DNA from 4 places in the Rhizobium oryzihabitans genome. Region 4 is predicted to be linked to each of the others. Evidence: predicted binding sites of a transcription regulator. Region 4 holds the regulator's gene; each other region holds the start of a gene.
What was found. Region 4 encodes PhoB, which activates phosphate uptake and scavenging genes when phosphate is short. Its sites were predicted from a motif close to TGTCATNNANCTGTCAT; they were not measured.
Positions count from the first base shown of each region.

Region 1: a site for PhoB is predicted at 2,266-2,282, ahead of G3A56_RS15345 (BtaA family protein). Genes of this name have one in related genera too.
Region 2: a site for PhoB is predicted at 1,815-1,831, ahead of G3A56_RS02880 (UDP-2,3-diacylglucosamine diphosphatase). Genes of this name have one in related genera too.
Region 3: a site for PhoB is predicted at 2,619-2,635, ahead of G3A56_RS02845 (LTA synthase family protein). Genes of this name have one in related genera too.

Region 1 is NZ_CP048632.1:3,056,965-3,061,592, forward strand. Features, by position in the region: gene G3A56_RS15335 (glycoside hydrolase family 25 protein) at 1-10, opposite strand, end outside; gene G3A56_RS15340 (class I SAM-dependent methyltransferase) at 259-975, opposite strand; gene G3A56_RS15345 (BtaA family protein) at 972-2,222, opposite strand; gene G3A56_RS15350 (lytic transglycosylase domain-containing protein) at 2,530-3,600, opposite strand; gene G3A56_RS15355 (LysE family translocator) at 3,737-4,372, opposite strand; gene G3A56_RS15360 (pyrophosphate--fructose-6-phosphate 1-phosphotransferase) at 4,424-4,628, opposite strand, start outside.
Region 2 is NZ_CP048632.1:483,989-488,616, reverse strand. Features, by position in the region: gene dgcA (N-acetyl-D-Glu racemase DgcA) at 1-354, shown strand, start outside; gene G3A56_RS02880 (UDP-2,3-diacylglucosamine diphosphatase) at 921-1,760, opposite strand; gene G3A56_RS02875 (NADP-dependent malic enzyme) at 1,989-4,304, shown strand; gene G3A56_RS02870 (DUF2865 domain-containing protein) at 4,440-4,628, shown strand, end outside.
Region 3 is NZ_CP048632.1:475,556-480,183, forward strand. Features, by position in the region: gene G3A56_RS02840 (DUF1003 domain-containing protein) at 1-508, opposite strand, end outside; gene G3A56_RS02845 (LTA synthase family protein) at 621-2,561, opposite strand; gene G3A56_RS02850 (NAD+ synthase) at 2,806-4,485, shown strand.
Region 4 is NZ_CP048632.1:1,764,680-1,769,307, forward strand. Features, by position in the region: partial or broken gene G3A56_RS09345 (acetylornithine transaminase) at 1-262, opposite strand, end outside; gene G3A56_RS09350 (GcrA family cell cycle regulator) at 692-1,225, shown strand; gene phoB (phosphate regulon transcriptional regulator PhoB) at 1,527-2,210, opposite strand; gene phoU (phosphate signaling complex protein PhoU) at 2,242-2,967, opposite strand; gene pstB (phosphate ABC transporter ATP-binding protein PstB) at 3,065-3,880, opposite strand; gene pstA (phosphate ABC transporter permease PstA) at 3,895-4,628, opposite strand, start outside.

The DNA.
Region 1 (4,628 bases), 1.3 Mb from region 4:
GCAGCCGCATTGGAACCCTGAATGAAAGTGTTGCCCATCCCGCAGCCGCAAATGGCGCGCTGCATCTCCCGATTTACCCATAACATGGTAAACAAGCGGTTATGGCAAGGGGTAACCGCTTTTTTCGACCGCGCAAGCCGCTGTATTTGAAGCGATTTGCAGTCACAAGGCTGGGATGACGGCAAGAATTCCCGAGTGGGAAGCCCTGGTCGCAGCACCACACCTGCCTTTGCCGAGACGCCGGAAGCTCTTCGAGGATCAGGCGTCGGCGAGGATGCGACTGATTTTCGGCTGTGTTTCGGTGACCGGAAGCGTGATGACGGCCCGCCAGGCGTAACCCCGTGCGATTTCCTCGAATTCGAGATTGCCGTCAAAGCGGCCGGCCATATTGGCCAGAACATAACGAAGATTGGCACGGGGCGTGACGTGAAAACGGGTGAGCCATGCCTGCAGAAGTGTGCGGAACCACTTCGGCAATTGTTCCTGCTGGCCGAAATCGACAATATGCAGGGAGCCGCCGGGCTTGAGCGCGGAAAGAGCCTGTTCTATCGCCTTTTCCCAATCCGGTATCATCGACAGCGCATAGGGGATCATGACGCGGTCGAAACCGTCGGGCTGGCCGAATTCGGCGGCGCGGAAAGCGGTGGCGTCGGCCACACGCAGAATGGGTCGCTCTGCCTTGCCGACAAAATTCTCGGATGCGGTCAGCAGCATTTCGGAGGAGATATCGAGGCCGAACAATCTTGCCTGCGGAAACTTCCGGCTGGCCAGAAGCAGGTTGCGGCCGGTGCCACAGCCGATTTCAAGCAGCGTGCCGTCTTTTGGCACGTCCAGGCCGGAAATGGTCCTGTCACGGCCGAGAAGGTAGTATTTGCGGGTGATATCGTAGATGTGCCGCTGGTGGCGATACATGCGGTCCATCAGGCCCGCATGGGCTTCATCTGCAAGACCCACATTCTCGCCGACGGTTTTCATGCCATAGCCCTCTGATAGATATGGAAGCCGCCATAGATGGCTGAGCGATCCATGGCGTTCAGTTCCTGGGAACGCTCCTCGAGATAGACCCACTGGTTGCGGATGTCAGTGGAGAGCCTGCCTTCGATGACGCTCTTTTCGGCGGCGGTGCGGAAGATGACACGCGCACCGGGAGCGGCGGTGCGGCTGATCTGCGACCACAATTCGTTGAGCTGCACATCCGTCATCCAGTCCTGCGCGTCGAGGAGGATATAACGGTCGACGCCGTTTGCCGGCTTCTTGGAAAGAAGCTCGGTATAGGTGGCGTGATGCACCGCGACGCGGGCGGTGTTGTTGCGGATCGTCTCGTAATATTCCGGCTTGAGATAGGCGGGCAGGGCACCCTCGTGCGGCTCGGGATAACGGCGTGCGAAGGCCTGCCAGGCGAAATAATTGTCGCTAAGCGGGAAGTTGCAGGCGAGCTTTTCCAGCCGCTCCTTGAGCACGGAGGCAACCGTGCCATCGTTCGAAAGGCTTGCCAGCTCGTCATATTGCCGGGGCGGAATGCCGAGGCCGAAAAGCGAGCTTTTGCGCTTCGTCAGCCAGCGTACCACGGGCTTGTCGAATAGCGGCGCGACCTTGCTGTCGAAAAACTGGCGCTGTTCGGCAATTGAGCGGCTTTGAGCCATTTCCGTCAACTTGACGCCGTGCAGGCGGGCCATGAGATGGCCGGCACCGATGAAACGGCCGAGCAGGCCGGTGCGGTAGATGTTCCGGTCAAAGACCGAGATGCGACGACGGCCGGACAGCGTACGCTTCGACCAGTAGGCCTTGGTCGTGTCATCGAGATGGTCGGCGATGAAGCGGTCATAACCATGGCTGTTGCTGCGCGTATTGGCGCGGCCGAACTGGCGAACAACGTCCTGATGGGCGGGCAGATGGCGGAAGGCGGCCAGCTTCAGCTTGTTGAGAGCGATGTGATGCGGGTTCAAATCCACCACATCGATGCTGGCCGGATTGCGGGAGAGATAGGCCAGCATGTTGCAGCCGCCCGAGCCGATGGTGACGATGCGGTGGCCTTCGCCAAGCTCCATCGCTTCCATGTCGATTTCCGGGTCTTCCCAGATCTGCGGATAAACGAGGCCGGAAAACAGGACGCCGAAGAACCGTTCGGAAAGACCGCTTTTCGAGAGTGCCTTGTGCTGGAGCAGCGCGGACTTCAGTTTTGTGTTTTTGCTGAAGCCGGTCTTGGGTGCCGCACTCGTCATATGTTCACCTCTCAGTCGATTGAGAGGCGTCTACAGCCGTGACGCTACAGTTTGATGACAGGGGCTGTGGGCGGAAGCAACGAATCGAAAAGACGCATGAAACGGATCGACTTTGCAAAGCGCTGAGGGTGTTCTCACCGGTCGTGGCGCCATCCTCGGGCGTGACCCGAGGATCCATGAGTACGTCGAAATCGTTAATCCTCGGGTCAAGCCCGAGGATGACGGAGAGGTTTTTCGGCGCTTTTCGCCGCCAGTATCAAGAAACCAGCCTGATCTGGATGGTGTTCCCGATGCAGCCTCGAAGCAATCACTTGCGCAGAACGTGCAGCATGCCCTTGCGCTTGGCGTCGTAGTAATAACCGCGTGCATAAAGACGGACTGCGTTGTCGCGGTTGCTATCGGCCACAAGCCATGCGCCACGCAGATATTTGACGGCGTATTTGAGGTTCGTTTCGGCGTCGAACAGGCCGGAAGCGGGGCCATCAAAGCCCATGGAGCGGGCAGTGGCGTGCTTGATCTGCATCAGACCGAAGTGGCCGCCATTATAGGCGCCGGGATTGTACATGCTTTCACGCTGGACCACGCGGTGCACCAGATCTTCCGGCACATTATACATGACCGCATATTTCGAAATCAGCCCACTCAGTTTTTCGCGCCCGGCAGGTGCCGACTTGAGAGGAGCCGTCACGGTTTCATTCTGCCGGATGGCGGCAAGGGCGGCATTGGTCGGGCCCGCGGCATAGGCGAGAACCGTGCTGTCAGGCTTCGGCAGCGGAATGACCTTGCGCTCGGCCGTCAGTTCGGTGCCGATCGATGGGGTGCCAGGTGGCGGCGGCGCGGGCGGGAAGCTGCCCTTGACGGCAACCACCTGCGGCAGATCGGCGGCGGCGTTGTGGGTGGACGATTGTGCTGCGGCTCCAGCTGTCTCGATCGCGGTTGCTGCCGGCGTTGCGGCATGGGGTGCGAGAGCAGCCGCTGTGGCCGGCGCTGACGTCGTCACGGTCGCCAGCGCCATCTCTGCCGGTTGCTGCATCTGGGCGCTGATCGCCGCTGCTGCTGCGATTTCAGAGGCTGGCGGCAGGGCCACACGGCCACCCTTGACGGCGACGGCGGTAGGAAGCGTTGCAGGTTGCGAAGCGGTGGCGGCGTCTGTCGCCGGTGCGGCCGGCGTTACGCCTGCTGCGGTTTCAGCCGTTGCCGGCTGTGTCGATGCCTGCGCAGGAGCGGCAGTGGGGTTGACTGCCGCAATTTTCGGGCCGTCCGGCCCTTCCTTGGCGGTATATTCGACACTTGTGCATCCAGCCAATGCCAGTGCGAGGCCCACGGTGGAAGACAGAAGAACTGCACTTCTTCCGCGGAATTTGCCCGAATTTCGCATGTTGCCGCCTTCGTTATGCCTGTCTCTCGATACCCCCGCGTCAAGCGAAGCAGGCAGTGTCCCGTCGAGCCTTCATTAACCTATTGTAAGGATAGCGGCAAGCCGGGACGTGGCTCCCCGGCTTTCAGGCGGTTTTTCAGGCCGCGATGCGCCTGTAGCCGGCGCTGACGGCGCGGCCGGAAATGAAGTGGGTGCGGTATTTCGGCCGGATTTTTTTGTTGCCGGACATGCGGCGCACCAGCGAAAGCGTGGAGCTGAAAAACAGCGCCTGCAGGGTGAGAACGGCAAGCGCCACCAGCATGATTGCGGCCTGAGCCGTGGCGAATGTTTCGATGGCATTGCCGGAGGCGGAAACAAACTGCGGTAACAGCGCCAGGAAGAACGCGAAATAGCGCGGGCGCAACGCGGCCATGGCGTAGCAGTCGCGGAAAATGCCGCTCCAGGACTTGCCCGGCAGATTGTCGTTATCCGCATTGGCCGCCTGGGCTGCGGGCGTGGCAAAGGTCCAGAGCAGGAACAGCATGAGCCAGCCAAGGCCGGCCCATTGAACGATCTCCACGAAGGATTGCGGCAAATAGGTGAGCCCGGCCACCGGAATGGCCGAAATCGTCATGGCCGTGACAATACCGAGCGCTCCGCCGCTGACGGAGGCGAAGACCGTTTTCCTGCCGCGAATGCCGGCATAGGAAGCCACGGAGAATACAAGGGGAGAGGGAAGTGCGAACACAACGGCACATGCTGCACAAAAAATCAGCCAGGCCTGTCCAGACATTCTCTTCCTCCTTGCCCTCCCTGTCACCGCATTAATTAGCCTATCGTAAAATTAGGCCGCTGTGAACGGTTGACCGACGTGTTCCATCACTTCGGTAAACCATTTTGCAGAAAGGTCGAAATGCTTTCCGCCCTTGATACGCGGAAACTCGATGGTCCGCAATTTGCCGTTCTGGTCTTCATCATGGCCGGTGACGCCCGAGACCTTGTTGAGCGCGCTTTCGACGGCGAGATCAACCATGCCCTGGATGAGGCGC
Region 2 (4,628 bases), 1.3 Mb from region 4:
ATCCTCGCCCGCATCGACCATCCGGTGCTGATCTGCGCCGACGAAAGCGTGCATTCCACCCGCGACCTCGCAGGCCTGCGCGACCGTTACGATGCGATTAACATCAAGCTCGACAAGACCGGCGGGCTGACCGAAGCGCTCGTCATGAAGGCGGAAGCGGAGCGCCTCGGTTTCACCATCATGGTCGGCTGCATGCTCGGCACCTCGCTCGGCATGGCGCCTGCGGTGCTGGCCGCTCAAGGGACAGCCTTCGCCGATCTCGACGGGCCGCTGCTGCTGGCCGAGGACCGGCAGCCGGGCCTCGTTTATGAGGGTTCGCTGGTTTATCCCGCACGGCCGGAATTGTGGGGGTAAGCCCCGGCTATTGAAGGCGGAGAAACAAGGCGCGACATCACCGCTGGTTTCTTCTCCCCACCGGGAGAACATGGCCCGAAGGGTCGGATGAGGGGGCAAGCTCTCTGAATATCTCTACCCTCGCCCCCTCATCCCGCTGCCGCGACCTTCTCCCCGGCGGGGAGAAGACACAAGGGGTACGCACTCGCCTCGCATGAAGGAGCTGAGGCATGTCTCTAAAGGGTCGCTGATTTATCCGGCCTGCTGGAAATTGAGGGCGCCGCTCTCGCGCGGGCCAAGGCTCTCGCACGCTAAGAATGACGAGACTGCGCGCCGTCATTCCATCCGCGCTCGCTTTCACGAAAAGCAAACGGCGAATCTAAACCTCACCGTCGTCTTCCTCGGGCTTGACCCGAGGATCCATCGCTCCGGGTTGTGGACCCTCGGGTCAAGCCTGAGGATGGCGTAGCAAGTTATTCGGAGCATGTAGGCAACACCCGCGAGGTCACACCATCGCCGTCGCCCGCATTACCCAGCCAGCACATCCCTGTGAAACGCACCGTCGCGGCAGAGGTTGGCATGCCCAATCAGGCCGCATGCTTCCCGATCAGACCCGGAATATCCACCGGCTCCATCTCATCCGATGTCTGTTCGGCGGTAACGTCGCTTGTCTGCATCCAGGTGATCAGCTCGAAGCTGCCATCGGCGTTCTCGGCGATTGCCGTGCAGCTTTCCACCCAGTCGCCGGTGTTGATGTAGCGGATGCCGTCCATGTCTTCCATCACCGCATGGTGAATGTGCCCACAGATGACGCCGTCGACATTGTTGCGGCGTGCCTCGTCGGCGACCACGCGCTGGAATTCGCCGATGAAGTTGACGGCGTGCTTCACCTGAAGCTTCGCCCAGGCCGAGAACGACCAGTAAGGCAGGCCGATGCGACGGCGCACGGCGGCAATGGCGATGTTGATCGCAATCGCCGCGTCATATGCCCAGTCTCCGAGATAGGCGAGAAGGCGGGCATTGCGCACCACCACGTCGAACTCGTCGCCATGGATGACCAGATATTTCTTGCCGTCGGCAGCCTCGTGGATCATGCGCTCGGCCACTTCGATGCCGCCGAAATGCATGCCCGGAAATTCCCGCAGGAATTCGTCGTGGTTGCCAGGAATATAAACGATGCGCGTTCCCTTGCGGGCCTTGCGCAGGATCTTCTGCACCACGTCGTTGCAGCCCTGCGGCCAGTACCAGCTGCGGCGCAGGCGCCAGCCATCGACGATGTCGCCGACCAGAATGATCGTCTCGGCCTCGTGATATTTCAGGAAGTCGAGCAGATAATCCGTCTTGGCCGCCTTGGACCCAAGATGGACATCCGAAATGAAAAGCGTTCTGAACTGTCTGGTTTCGATTTGACCGGCCACGGATTTCATCCCCCTGTTCGGTTGCGTCCCTGCGGCTTTCTTACCTCTCAGAACCAGACTCGTGTTTCAGCAACATGACAGACGTCGGATTTTATATGAAATATGACGAATGGCTTCACGAAAACGCGAATAAGTCATGCCTGTATTTGCATGAATGCGCGGCAAATAACGGCTGTACCACGGGGAAGTTTGTTGTATTCAGGGGGCCGGAATGAAACCAGATATGACGGTGGAAGAATGACCTCTCACGATAAGAACAATACGCCCGCCAACACGGCAAAGGCCGACATCGAGGAACAGGCGCTCTTTTTCCACCGCTATCCGCGTCCCGGAAAGCTGGAAATCCAGGCCACCAAACCGCTCGGCAACCAGCGTGACCTGGCGCTCGCCTATTCGCCGGGCGTTGCCGCCCCCTGCCTCGCCATCCATGAAAATCCTGAGATGGCGGCGGAATACACCGCCCGCGCCAATCTTGTCGCGGTCATTTCCAACGGCACCGCGGTGCTTGGTCTTGGCAATATCGGCCCGCTTGCCTCCAAGCCGGTCATGGAAGGCAAGGCCGTCCTCTTCAAGAAATTCGCCGGCATCGACGTCTTCGACATCGAGATCGACGCACCCGGCATCAATGACATGGTCTCCACCATCGCGGCGCTGGAACCCACCTTCGGCGGCATCAACCTTGAGGACATCAAGGCGCCGGAATGTTTCGAGGTGGAACGCCAGCTGCGCGAAAAGATGAACATCCCCGTCTTCCACGACGATCAGCACGGCACGGCGATCATCGTCGCCGCCGCCGTCACCAATGCGCTGGAACTGGCCGGAAAATCGCTCTCGAGCGTCAAGATCGTCGCCTCGGGTGCAGGTGCGGCAGCCCTTGCCTGCCTCAACCTTCTCGTCGCCATGGGCGCGAAGAAAGAAAACATCTGGGTCCACGACATTGAAGGCCTCGTTTATGACGGCCGCAACACGCTGATGGACGAGTGGAAGGAAGTTTACGCCCAGAAGACCGACAAGCGCGTCCTTTCCGAAACCATTGACGGCGCCGATGTCTTCCTCGGCCTTTCCGCCGCCGGCGTGCTGAAGCCGGAACTGCTGGAGCGCATGGCGGAAAACCCGCTGATCCTCGCACTTGCCAACCCCAATCCGGAAATCATGCCGGAGGCGGCACGTGCGGCCCGGCCGGATGCCATGATCTGCACCGGCCGTTCGGACTTCCCGAACCAGGTCAACAACGTTCTCTGCTTCCCCTATATCTTCCGCGGCGCGCTGGATTGCGGCGCAACCACGATCAACGAGGAAATGAAGATGGCCGCCGTGCAGGCCATCGCCGAGCTTGCCCGTGAGGAAGTCTCCGAAGTCGCGGCAAAAGCCTATAGCGGTGAAACCCCGATCTTCGGCCCGAACTACCTCATTCCCTCGCCCTTCGATCCACGCCTCATCCTGCGCATCGCCCCGGCGGTTGCCCGCGCGGCTGCGGCAAGCGGCGTCGCCGCCCGGCCGATCACCGATTTCGAAGCCTATCTCGACCAGCTGAACCGCTTCGTCTGGCGCTCCGGCTTCATCATGAAGCCGGTCTTCAATGCCGCCAAGGCCGCCGAAAAGAAGCGCATCATCTTTGCCGAAGGCGAAGACGAGCGCGTGCTGCGCGCAGCCCAGGTGCTGCTGGAAGAAGGTACCGGCATCCCGATCCTCATCGGCCGTCCGCAGATCATCGAAACGCGCCTGAAGCGCTTCGGCCTGCGCATCCGTCCGCATACGGATTTCGCCGTGGTCAACCCGGAAGACGATCCGCGCTACCGCGATTACGTGGATGACTATTTCGCCCTCGTCGGTCGTGCGGGCATCAACCCGGAAGCGGCCCGTACCATCGTGCGTACCAACTCCACCGTCATCGGCGCGCTTGCGGTGAAGCGCGATGAGGCGGATGCGCTGATCTGCGGCCTCGAAGGCCGTTATGACCGCCACCTGCGTGACGTGAACCAGATCATCGGCAAGCAGGAAGGCGTGCGTTCCTTCGCGGGCCTCAGCCTGCTCATCACCCAGCAGGGTGCGCTGTTCCTCACCGACACTTTCGTCAATTACGATCCGACATCCGAGGAAGTGGCTGAAATGGCCATTCTCGCGGCCAAGGAAATCCGCCGCTTCGGCATCACGCCGAAGATCGCGCTCGCCAGCCATTCCAATTTCGGCTCGCGCGATTCCGAAAGCGCCCGCAAGATGCGCCGCGCCCTGAAGATCGTGCAGGAAGCCGCACCGGAACTGGAAGTCGATGGCGAAATGCAGGGTGGCTCGGCGCTGTCGGAAGCGCTGCGCAAGCGCGCCATGCCCAACAGCGTGCTGACCGGCGAGGCGAACCTCTTGGTCTTCCCGAACCTCGATGCCGCCAACATCACGCTCGGCGTCACCCGCACCCTGACGGAAGGCCTGCATGTCGGCCCGATCCTGCTCGGCACGGCCCTGCCCGCCCATATCCTGTCGCCCAGCGTCACCTCGCGCGGCGTGGTCAACATGGCGGCCTTTGCCGTGGTGCAGGCATCGCATCCTTCGGTGTGATGCGGGCCGCATTAACGCAATTTTGAACATGCTGTTGCCGCATTGCGGCAACAGCTTATGTTATCTTCCTGAAACACGGATTTCGTGAAGTATAACGCCCCTGCCACCGGCCGGGACATCGAACGGATCGAACAATTGACCCGGCGCCAAAGCCGCATCATCGGCCTCCTGCTTCCCCTCGTCTTCATCACTCCGGCCGCCGCTTTTGCGGATCAGGTCTGTGACACTCTCTACGCGCAATTGCGCGAGCCGCCGCGCGTCATCGGCAACACGGCCGAGGTGCGGCGTTATGCCAATGCGCTCACCCGCCAGAACATAGAAATC
Region 3 (4,628 bases), 1.3 Mb from region 4:
GGTGGAGGTTTGCGAGGTCCTGCCGCAGTGCCGCAAGTTCGGCCAGCACCTTCACATCGATCTTTTCATGCAGGGAGAGAACCTCAAGCTCTGCCTTCAGGTTCACCTCATAATCCTTGGCGGCCTCGAAGCGGTCGCGGGCGGCCTGCCGGTTCTGCGACATCATGATGATCGGCGCCTGGATGGCGGCGAGCATGGAAAGCAGAAGGTTGAGGAAGATGAAGGGGTAGGGGTCGAAGGCCCGCGTTGCCAGCACGATGGTGTTGACGACCGCCCAGAACACCAGGAACAGGCAGAAGCTGAGAATGAAACCCCAGGAGCCGCCAACCTTGGCTATATTGTCGGCCAGCTTGTCGCCGAGACTTGCACCGGCCGAAAATTCCGCATTGATGTCGCTCGAAACCAACTTTTTCTGGTGCGAGAGTTCCAGAATGCGGCGTTCCACCTCACCGATTTCACGGGAGGAGCGCTTGAAATGCGAAACGATATAATCGGAGATATCGGTCACGGTGTTTCTCCGTTTGCGGATGGTTCGGTACGGGTTTCGAGATAAACCCGCATGGCGATGGAATTCAAACGATTTCCACCACCATGCGGTTCACGCGTCCCACGCCAAAACCTCAGACGGAGGGCGTGCCCTCATTGACCCAGTTGAAACCGGGGAAGAAGCGCTCGCGGCCATATTGTTCGCCGAACATCATGTCGAATTGCAGCAGGCGGTAATCGCGCACCACGTCGGGAATGGAATTCGGGGCGATGGACCAGTCGGGCAGGGCCTCGCCGTCCGTACCGACCAGCATGTGCCGGTCGATGACTGAAAATGCCTGCTGAACCTCGCCGAGCGTTCCGGTGTAGAAGGGATCGGAAAAGCCGGCGGTCTTCAGCACATGGTAGGGCAACAGCGCCGGGCTGATCGTGCCGATATTCTTGCGCACGCCCTTCTTCGAGGACCAGACGACGAGCGGCGTCTCGTGTTCCTTCTTCATGACCTCCAGCGGCGCGCGGCGGCTGGCCACCATGCCCGGCATGTAGCCGCTTTCGACGAAGGTCTGGCCAAGCGGTGGCAGATGATCGCCGAAGAGGACGATGATGGTCTCACGGTCGCGCTTCTTGGCCCAACGCATCAGTTTGAGAAGCGCTTCGTCAGCCTCCACCACGCCCTGCGAATAGGTCGTGAGCGCCTGCGATGCCGAGGGGGAGAGATCGCCTTCCACGCCGATGGTGTCGGCGGCATAACGACCCGCCTCGTAGGGACCGTGTCCCTGCAGGGTGACGGCGAAGAGGAAGAGCGGGTTGCGGGCCTGCTCGGCCGTCGCCATGATCTCGTCCATCAGTGCATCGTCAGAGGCGAAGTTGCCGCGTTTTTCCATGGCCGGCAGCGTCTCTTCGGAACGGAATTCCTCGAAGCCGAAATTCTGATAGACCTGCTTGCGGTTCCAGAACCATTCCTGAAACGGATGCATGGCGATGGCTGAATAACCCTCGCCACGAAAGAAGCTGGCAAGCGAGGGCACCGGGCGGCGGATATATTGCTGGTAGGGAATGCTGCCATAGGGCAGGAAAGCGTTGGAAAAGCCGGTCAGCGCCTCGAATTCCACATTCGCCGTCATGCCGCCGAATTCCGGCGAGAACACGTTGCCGGACTGCTTGGCGCGGATGGTCGGCATCGGGTCTGCCGAGAGCTTCACCTTTTCAATCCGGGTCGGATCCCAGAGTGATTCGCTCATCAGCATGATGACATCAGGATAATCGCCCTTGTTGGCGGCGAAGGCGGCGGGTTGCGCCGTCAGGTCGGCGATGCTGTTTTCACCGTAACCCTGCGGTGCCGAGACATTCGCCATCGGAATGTTGAAGGCAAAAGCCATCAGGAAACCGTTATGGCGGTAATTTTCCTGCTGGTCCCACATCATGGGAATGATGTTGAGGCGATCGCGTACCCAGGAATAATGCGAATAGTCCATCAGGGAGGCGAGGCTGGCCAGAAGTGGCAGCGCCAGCGCCAGTCCTGCGAAGCGTTCACGCCAGCTCAGCCCCGGCGAATGGCGGCGTGCCAGCAGCCAGAGAGCGGCAAGGGCCGCAACCGTGGCGCAAAGGCCAAGGCCGACCAGTACGGCCGTCAGCGGCTGGGCTTTCAGCATGGTGGGCAGAAGCTCGAGAATCTGTCGGCCGAACAGCAGGTCGGAAGGGTAAAGCGGATCGGAAAGATAGGTCTGTTTCTGCGCGGAGATCAGGCCCGTCAGCAGGCAAAGCGGCGCAACCGCGATCAGCGACAGATAACGACGGCCAAGGATCGAATCCAGCGCCACAAGCAGCAGCAGCATGGCGGCAATGGTGGTCAAGCCCGGGCGGGCGGATGAGGTGAGGAAAGCGCCGACATCCGTGAGGGAACCACGGGCGATCCATTCCAGCGCAACGACAAGCATGACTGACGAAAAGGTCAGATTGGCAAGCGTATAGGCCGTGCCCGAAAGCTTTAAAAGGCTCCGCGTCCATGCAGGCGAAAAGACAAAACCAGCCTTTTCGGAAGCCGTTGTTTTTGGCGCCGAATGTCTCAAACTCATACTCCGGTATTGCAGGCGGCACGGCCGATCGGGGAGGTGAATCGGGTGTCGCAAAAGTGTCATGTAACTGTCACATAAGCGCGATGAACGCGACATGAACTTTGCGCAACCTGGCAGGTACAGCGATAACCTTAGCGTGAATGCGGACCGAAGGCGCGAATGTGCCCTGTGGCTGGAACGTGAAGGTGGCGCGGCATGCAATTGCCGCGTTGCGGAGCGGACACGGGCGCGGTATTGAAAAGCCATGAGCGACAGACACGACATCAAGAACCATCTCAGAATTGCCGTCGGGCAGTTCAATCCGACTGTTGGCGACGTGGCGGGCAATCTCGCCAAGGCGCGCGAGGCACGGGCCGATGCGGCAACGCAGGGCGCCGATCTTCTGCTTTTGACCGAGCTGTTCATATCCGGCTATCCGCCGGAAGATCTGGTGCTGAAGCCGGCTTTTCTGAAAGCCTGCCTGAAGGCGGTGGAAGAACTGGCAGCGGAGACTGCCGATGGCGGGCCAGGCATCGTCATCGGTTTTCCGCGCCAGGGCGAGGCGGGACGGCACAATTCGGTGGCGCTTCTGGATGGCGGCAAGATCATTTCGCTGCGCGACAAGATCGACCTGCCGAATTACGGCGAGTTCGACGAAAAGCGTGTTTTCGCCGAGGGGTCGATCTCCGGTCCCTATAATTTCCGTGGGGTCAGGATCGGTATTCCGATCTGCGAGGAAATCTGGAACGAGATGGGCGTGTGCGAAACGCTCGCCGAAAGCGGGGCGGAAATCCTGCTGGTTCCGAACGGGTCGCCCTATTATCGCGGCAAGCTGGATGTGCGCCATCAGGTGGCGCTGAAACAGGTGATCGAAAGCGGACTGCCGCTGGTCTTCGCCAACCAGCTTGGCGGGCAGGACGAGCTGGTGTTCGATGGCGCCAGCTTCGCCTTCAACGCCGACAAGACGCTCGCCTTCCAGATGAGCCAGTTCGAGGCGACACTTGCCGTCACCGACTGGAAACGCACCGAAGAAGGCTGGCGCTGCGAAAGCGGGCCATTCTCGAAAATTCCGGAAGGCGAGGAAGCGGATTACCGCGCCTGCATGCTGGGCTTTCGGGATTACGTCAACAAGAACGGCTTCAAGAGCGTGGTTCTCGGCCTTTCCGGCGGCATCGATTCGGCGATCTGTGCGGCACTTGCGGTTGATGCGCTGGGCGAGGAACGGGTGCGCTGCATCATGCTGCCTTACCGCTATACATCGGAGGAATCGCTGAAGGACGCCGCCGATTGCGCGAAAGCGCTGGGCTGCCGTTACGATATCGTGCCGATCGTCGAGCCCGTGGAGGGCTTCCTCTCGGCACTGTCAGATCTCTTCGAAGGTACGGAAGAGGGCATTACCGAGGAGAACCTGCAAAGCCGCACACGCGGCACCATTTTGATGGCCGTCTCGAACAAGTTCGGCTCCATGGTGGTGACGACGGGCAACAAGTCGGAAATGTCGGTGGGTTATGCCACGCTCTACGGCGACATGAATGGCGGTTTCAATCCCATCAAGGACCTCTACAAGATGCAGGTCTACGCCATTTCCGCCTGGCGCAACGCCCATGTGCCGCCGGGCGCGCTCGGGCCTTCGGGTGAGGTGATCCCCGCCAACATCATCTCCAAGGCGCCGTCGGCCGAATTGCGTCCCAACCAGACCGACCAGGATTCGCTGCCACCCTATCCGGTGCTGGACGACATTCTGGAATGCCTCGTCGAGAAGGAAATGTCGGTTGAGGAGATTCTGGCGCGCGGCCATGACGTGGCGACGGTACACCGGGTGGAGCATCTGCTCTATCTCGCCGAATACAAGCGCCGGCAATCGGCGCCGGGCGTGAAGATCACCAAGAAGAACTTTGGGCGTGACCGGCGTTATCCGATTACCAACCGGTTTCGGGATCGGTGATTGAAGGAAGGCGCTGGTAGGGGATGTTTTGCTCGGGGTTGCCGCTCGTTTCTTCTCCCCGCCGTGGAGAAGGTGGCCCGAAGGGTCGGATGAGGGGGTAACGTTGCCGAATATCTCGACCCTTGCCCCCTCATCCCGCTGCC
Region 4 (4,628 bases):
GTCGCTTCCGTCAGGCGCCTGGCGAGTTTTTCCTGTCCCGGCACTTCGTAGAGGTTCGAGACGTGCCAGACCTTCTCGGCCTGCGTCTTGATCGCATCCACAAGGTGCGGATGGGCATGGCCCAGCGAGTTGACGGCGACACCGGCCGCAAAATCGAGATATCGTTCGCCGCTTTCCGTGAACAGCCAGACGCCCTCACCGCGCTCAAAGCGCAGGGGGCTCTGGAAAACGTATCAAACAATGGCGCGGCGGCTTCGGCCATGGCTGTATCACTCCTTGCGCAGATGCGCTGTCAACGGTTGTCAATAGGCTTCAAGGGTTATCCCTCGCCTGAAAATCAAAAATGCCGCCTCGCGGCGGCAGGGGCACTATTGTCACTTCGTTTGCCGATGTCAACAAAAGTCCGCGTTTCCCGGGCTTCTCAAGCCCTAGTAGGTGGCGGCCGGTGAGCCCCAAGGTGTTGCCTTTCAGACTCAACTCGCCAGCAAGTTGGGGAAAACCGGAAAATCGATTCCAGATGATTCCCCGACTCTTGCCACGGACTCTGCGTGGCACTAGGTTAATCGCTAATTACTAGACTGCATTGCGGCGGAACTAGTCACCAAAAATCCGGCGGAAACCACGCTTGCGGCACGCCCGCGAGACGGAGAGGGATTCTGCCGAAAATACACGCGACAAGCGGAGAAGCGGCATGAACTGGACAGACGAGCGAGTCGAAAAACTCAAGAAATTGTGGTCCGAAGGGCTTAGCGCCAGCCAGATAGCAGCGCAGCTGGGCGGTGTCAGCCGCAATGCCGTAATCGGCAAGGTCCATCGTCTCAACCTGCCGGGGCGCGTCAAGGCTGGCGGTCCGGTCACTTCGGCACGTTCCGCGCCCAAGCGCACCGCTGCACCTGCTCCGCGCACGACGACTTTCGCAGGCCGCGCCAACGCAGCCCCGGCGCGGGTTCTCACCCGTTCGAACGCGGCAACGGCGCTGCACGAGGAGATCGACATCGAGACCGCACAGGTTCTCGATTACGTTCCTTCCAAAAACGTTGTCACGCCGATTTCCCGTCGCCTGACGCTGACGGAACTGACCGAGCGCACCTGCAAGTGGCCGGTTGGCGATCCGCTGAAGGACGACTTCCATTTCTGCGGTTGTGAAGCGCTGGAATCTTCGCCCTATTGCAAGTTCCATGCGAAACTCGCCTACCAGCCGGTGAGCGAGCGCCGCAAGGCTTGAGTGTTGCGGCACGCATTTCAACACTCAAAATTACGGGCCTTCGGGCCCGTTTTTTTTATGACGAAAAACAGGCCGGCTCCGCGGTCAGCTTGATGACAGCGCGCCGAACCCTTGCCACTCCCTCGCGATTGGGCGTCACCCTTCGATCCTGGTTTCAACTGGCTGCCGATCCTCCGTGAAAACGGAGAATGGCATTGAGTTTTGTGGATGTTGATATAGAAAAAGCCCGAAACCGTTTCCGATTTCGGGCCTGCTTTTTTGCGGCACCATGTTGCCAGCGAAACTATCGGCTCCGCTTCGCTCAGGCTTCCATCGAATATCCGGCGCCACGCACAGTGCGGATAACATCCTGCATGTGCGAAAAATTCAGAGCCTTGCGCAGACGGCCGACATGCACATCGACAGTGCGCTCATCGACATAGATATCGTGACCCCAGACGCCATCCAGCAATTGCGAGCGGGAAAACACCCGGCCCGGCGATGTCATCAGGAACTCCAGCAAGCGGAATTCCGTCGGGCCGAGGCGAACTTCGCGGCTTTTGCGGTGAACGCGATGGGTTTCGCGATCGAGTTCGATATCGCCGCATTTCAGCACCGATGACAGAACCTCGGGCCGGGCCCGGCGCAGCATGGCCTTGACGCGGGCCATGAGTTCCGGCGTCGAAAACGGCTTGACGACATAATCATCGGCACCGGTGGCAAGACCGCGAACCCGCTCGCTTTCCTCTCCGCGCGCCGTCAGCATGATGATGGGCAGGCGTTCGGTTTCCGGCCGCATTCTCAATCGCCTGCAGAGTTCGATACCGGACACGCCGGGCAGCATCCAATCCAGGATGAGAAGATCCGGAATACGCTCCTGCAGCCTGATTTCCGCCTCGTCGCCACGGGGTATCGTGTCGACGTCGTATCCCTCAGCCTCGAGATTGTAACGAAGCAGGACGCTCAGCGCTTCCTCGTCTTCCACAACTGCAATCTTGGGCACCATATATTGAACTCCGCAAGCTTCTGCTTGTCTGTTACTCGGTCACCGAACCGAGGGTGTTGGAACTGTCGTCCTTCGGACGCTCGCCCTCCGGCTGGCTGCCGGTGGTCATGTAATAGATCGTCTCGGCAATATTCGTGGCATGGTCGCCGATGCGCTCGATGTTCTTGGCGCAGAACAGAAGATGCGTGCAGGTGGTGATGTTGCGCGGATCTTCCATCATGTAGGTCAGAAGCTCCCGGAAGAGCGACGTGTACATGGCGTCGATTTCCTCGTCGCGCTCGCGAATGGCATTGGCCTTCTCGGCGGAACGGGTGGAATAGACGTCGAGGACTTCCTTGAGCTGCACCAGCGCCAGCTCCGACAGATGTTCGATGCCGCGCGCGAGCTTGCGCGGCACGCCGGTTCCGGCAACCGCAATGACGCGCTTTGCGGTGTTCTTGCCCAGATCGCCGACGCGCTCGAGATCGGCGGCGATGCGCAGGGTGCCGATGATCTCGCGAAGGTCGGCCGCCACAGGCTGGCGTCTGGCGATGGTGACGATGGCCTTGTCGCCGATTTCGCGTTCGGCATGGTCGAGAATTGTATCGTCGGAAATGACCTTCTGCGCGAGTGCGGCATCGGAATTGACGAGCGCACGCACGGCGTCGCCGCACATCTGCTCGGCAAGACCGCCCATTTCGGCGATGCGGCGCGTCAGAAACTTCAATTCGTCGTCATAGGCGGACAGGATATGCGAATGGGTCGTTGTCTGTGTCACGGTCTAGTCCTCCGGCTTGGCCTGCATGCGCGTACCCGGAAGCGGGCACGGCAGAGGCACCAGTCTTGTTCGGTTTCGAGAAAGCGCCGGCCGGGGATCAGCCGAAGCGGCCCATGATGTAATCCTGCGTGCGCTGGTCATCCGGATTGGTGAACATCTTGTCCGTTTCATTTTCTTCGACAAGATGACCAAGATGGAACATGGCCGTACGCTGCGAAACACGCGCCGCCTGCTGCATGGAGTGCGTGACGATGACGATCGTGTAGTTGGTGCGCAGTTCGTGGATCAGTTCCTCGACCTTTGCGGTCGCGATCGGATCGAGCGCCGAGCAGGGTTCGTCCATCAGGATGACTTCCGGGCTGACGGCAACCGCGCGCGCGATGCACAGACGCTGCTGCTGGCCACCGGAGAGACCCGTGCCGGACTCCAGCAGGCGATCCTTCACCTCGTTCCAGAGACCCGCCTTCTGCAGGCTCTGCTCGACGATCTGGTCCATATCCGCCTTGTTGCGGGCGAGACCATGGATGCGCGGGCCGTAGGCGATGTTTTCATAGATGGTCTTGGGAAACGGGTTAGGCTTCTGGAACACCATGCCGACGCGGGCGCGCAATTCGACGACGTCGATCGCCTGATCGTAGATATCGTCCGTGTCGAGCGTGATCTTGCCGGTGACCCGGCAACCGTCGATCGTGTCGTTCATGCGGTTCAAGGTGCGCAGGAAAGTGGATTTACCGCAACCGGACGGGCCGATAAGCGCAGTCACCGTGTTTTCACGGACGTTGAGGTTCACGTCGTAAAGCGCGCGCTTTTCGCCGTAATAAACCGAAACGTCCTTGCCGATCATCTTGTATGAGACTTCATTCATTTTCTTGTCCAGCGCCTTTTCAACTGCTGCTTCCGACAACATGTTCATTGCTCTAGCTCCCTCTACCAGCGCCGCTCAAAGCGGCGACGCAACAGGATTGCGCCAACATTCATGACGATGAGGAACAGAAGCAGGATGATGATAGCGCCAGATGTCCTCTCGACAAAGGCGCGTTCGGCTTCGTTCGCCCACATGTAAATTTGCACCGGCAGAGCCGTGGACGGATCCATCGGCGTTGTCGGATAATTCGCAACGAATGCCACCATGCCGATCAGAAGCAGCGGCGCCGTTTCGCCCAGTGCGTGGGCGAGGCCGATGATGGTGCCGGTCAGAATGCCAGGCATGGCGAGCGGCAGGACGTGGTGGAAGATCGTCTGCATCTTGGATGCGCCCAGACCGAGTGCGGCAGCGCGGATCGACGGCGGCACGGCCTTCAATGCGGCACGGGTCGCGATGATGATCGTCGGCAGCGTCATCAGCGTCAGGACAAGGCCACCGACCAGAGAGGCGGAGCGCGGAAAGCCCATGAAGTTGATGAAAACGGAAAGGCCGAGCAGACCGTAAACGATCGAAGGAACAGCCGCCAGATTGTTGATGTTCACCTCGATGAGATCCGTCAGGCGGTTCTTCGGGGCAAATTCCTCAAGATAGATGGAGGCTGCAACGCCGATCGGCAGCGACAGCACAAGCACGATCAGCATCATGTAAAAGGAGCCGATCAGCGCCACGCCGACACCCGCCGCTTCCGGACGGCTCGAATTGCCGTTGACGAAGATGCCAGTATTGAAATGCTTGC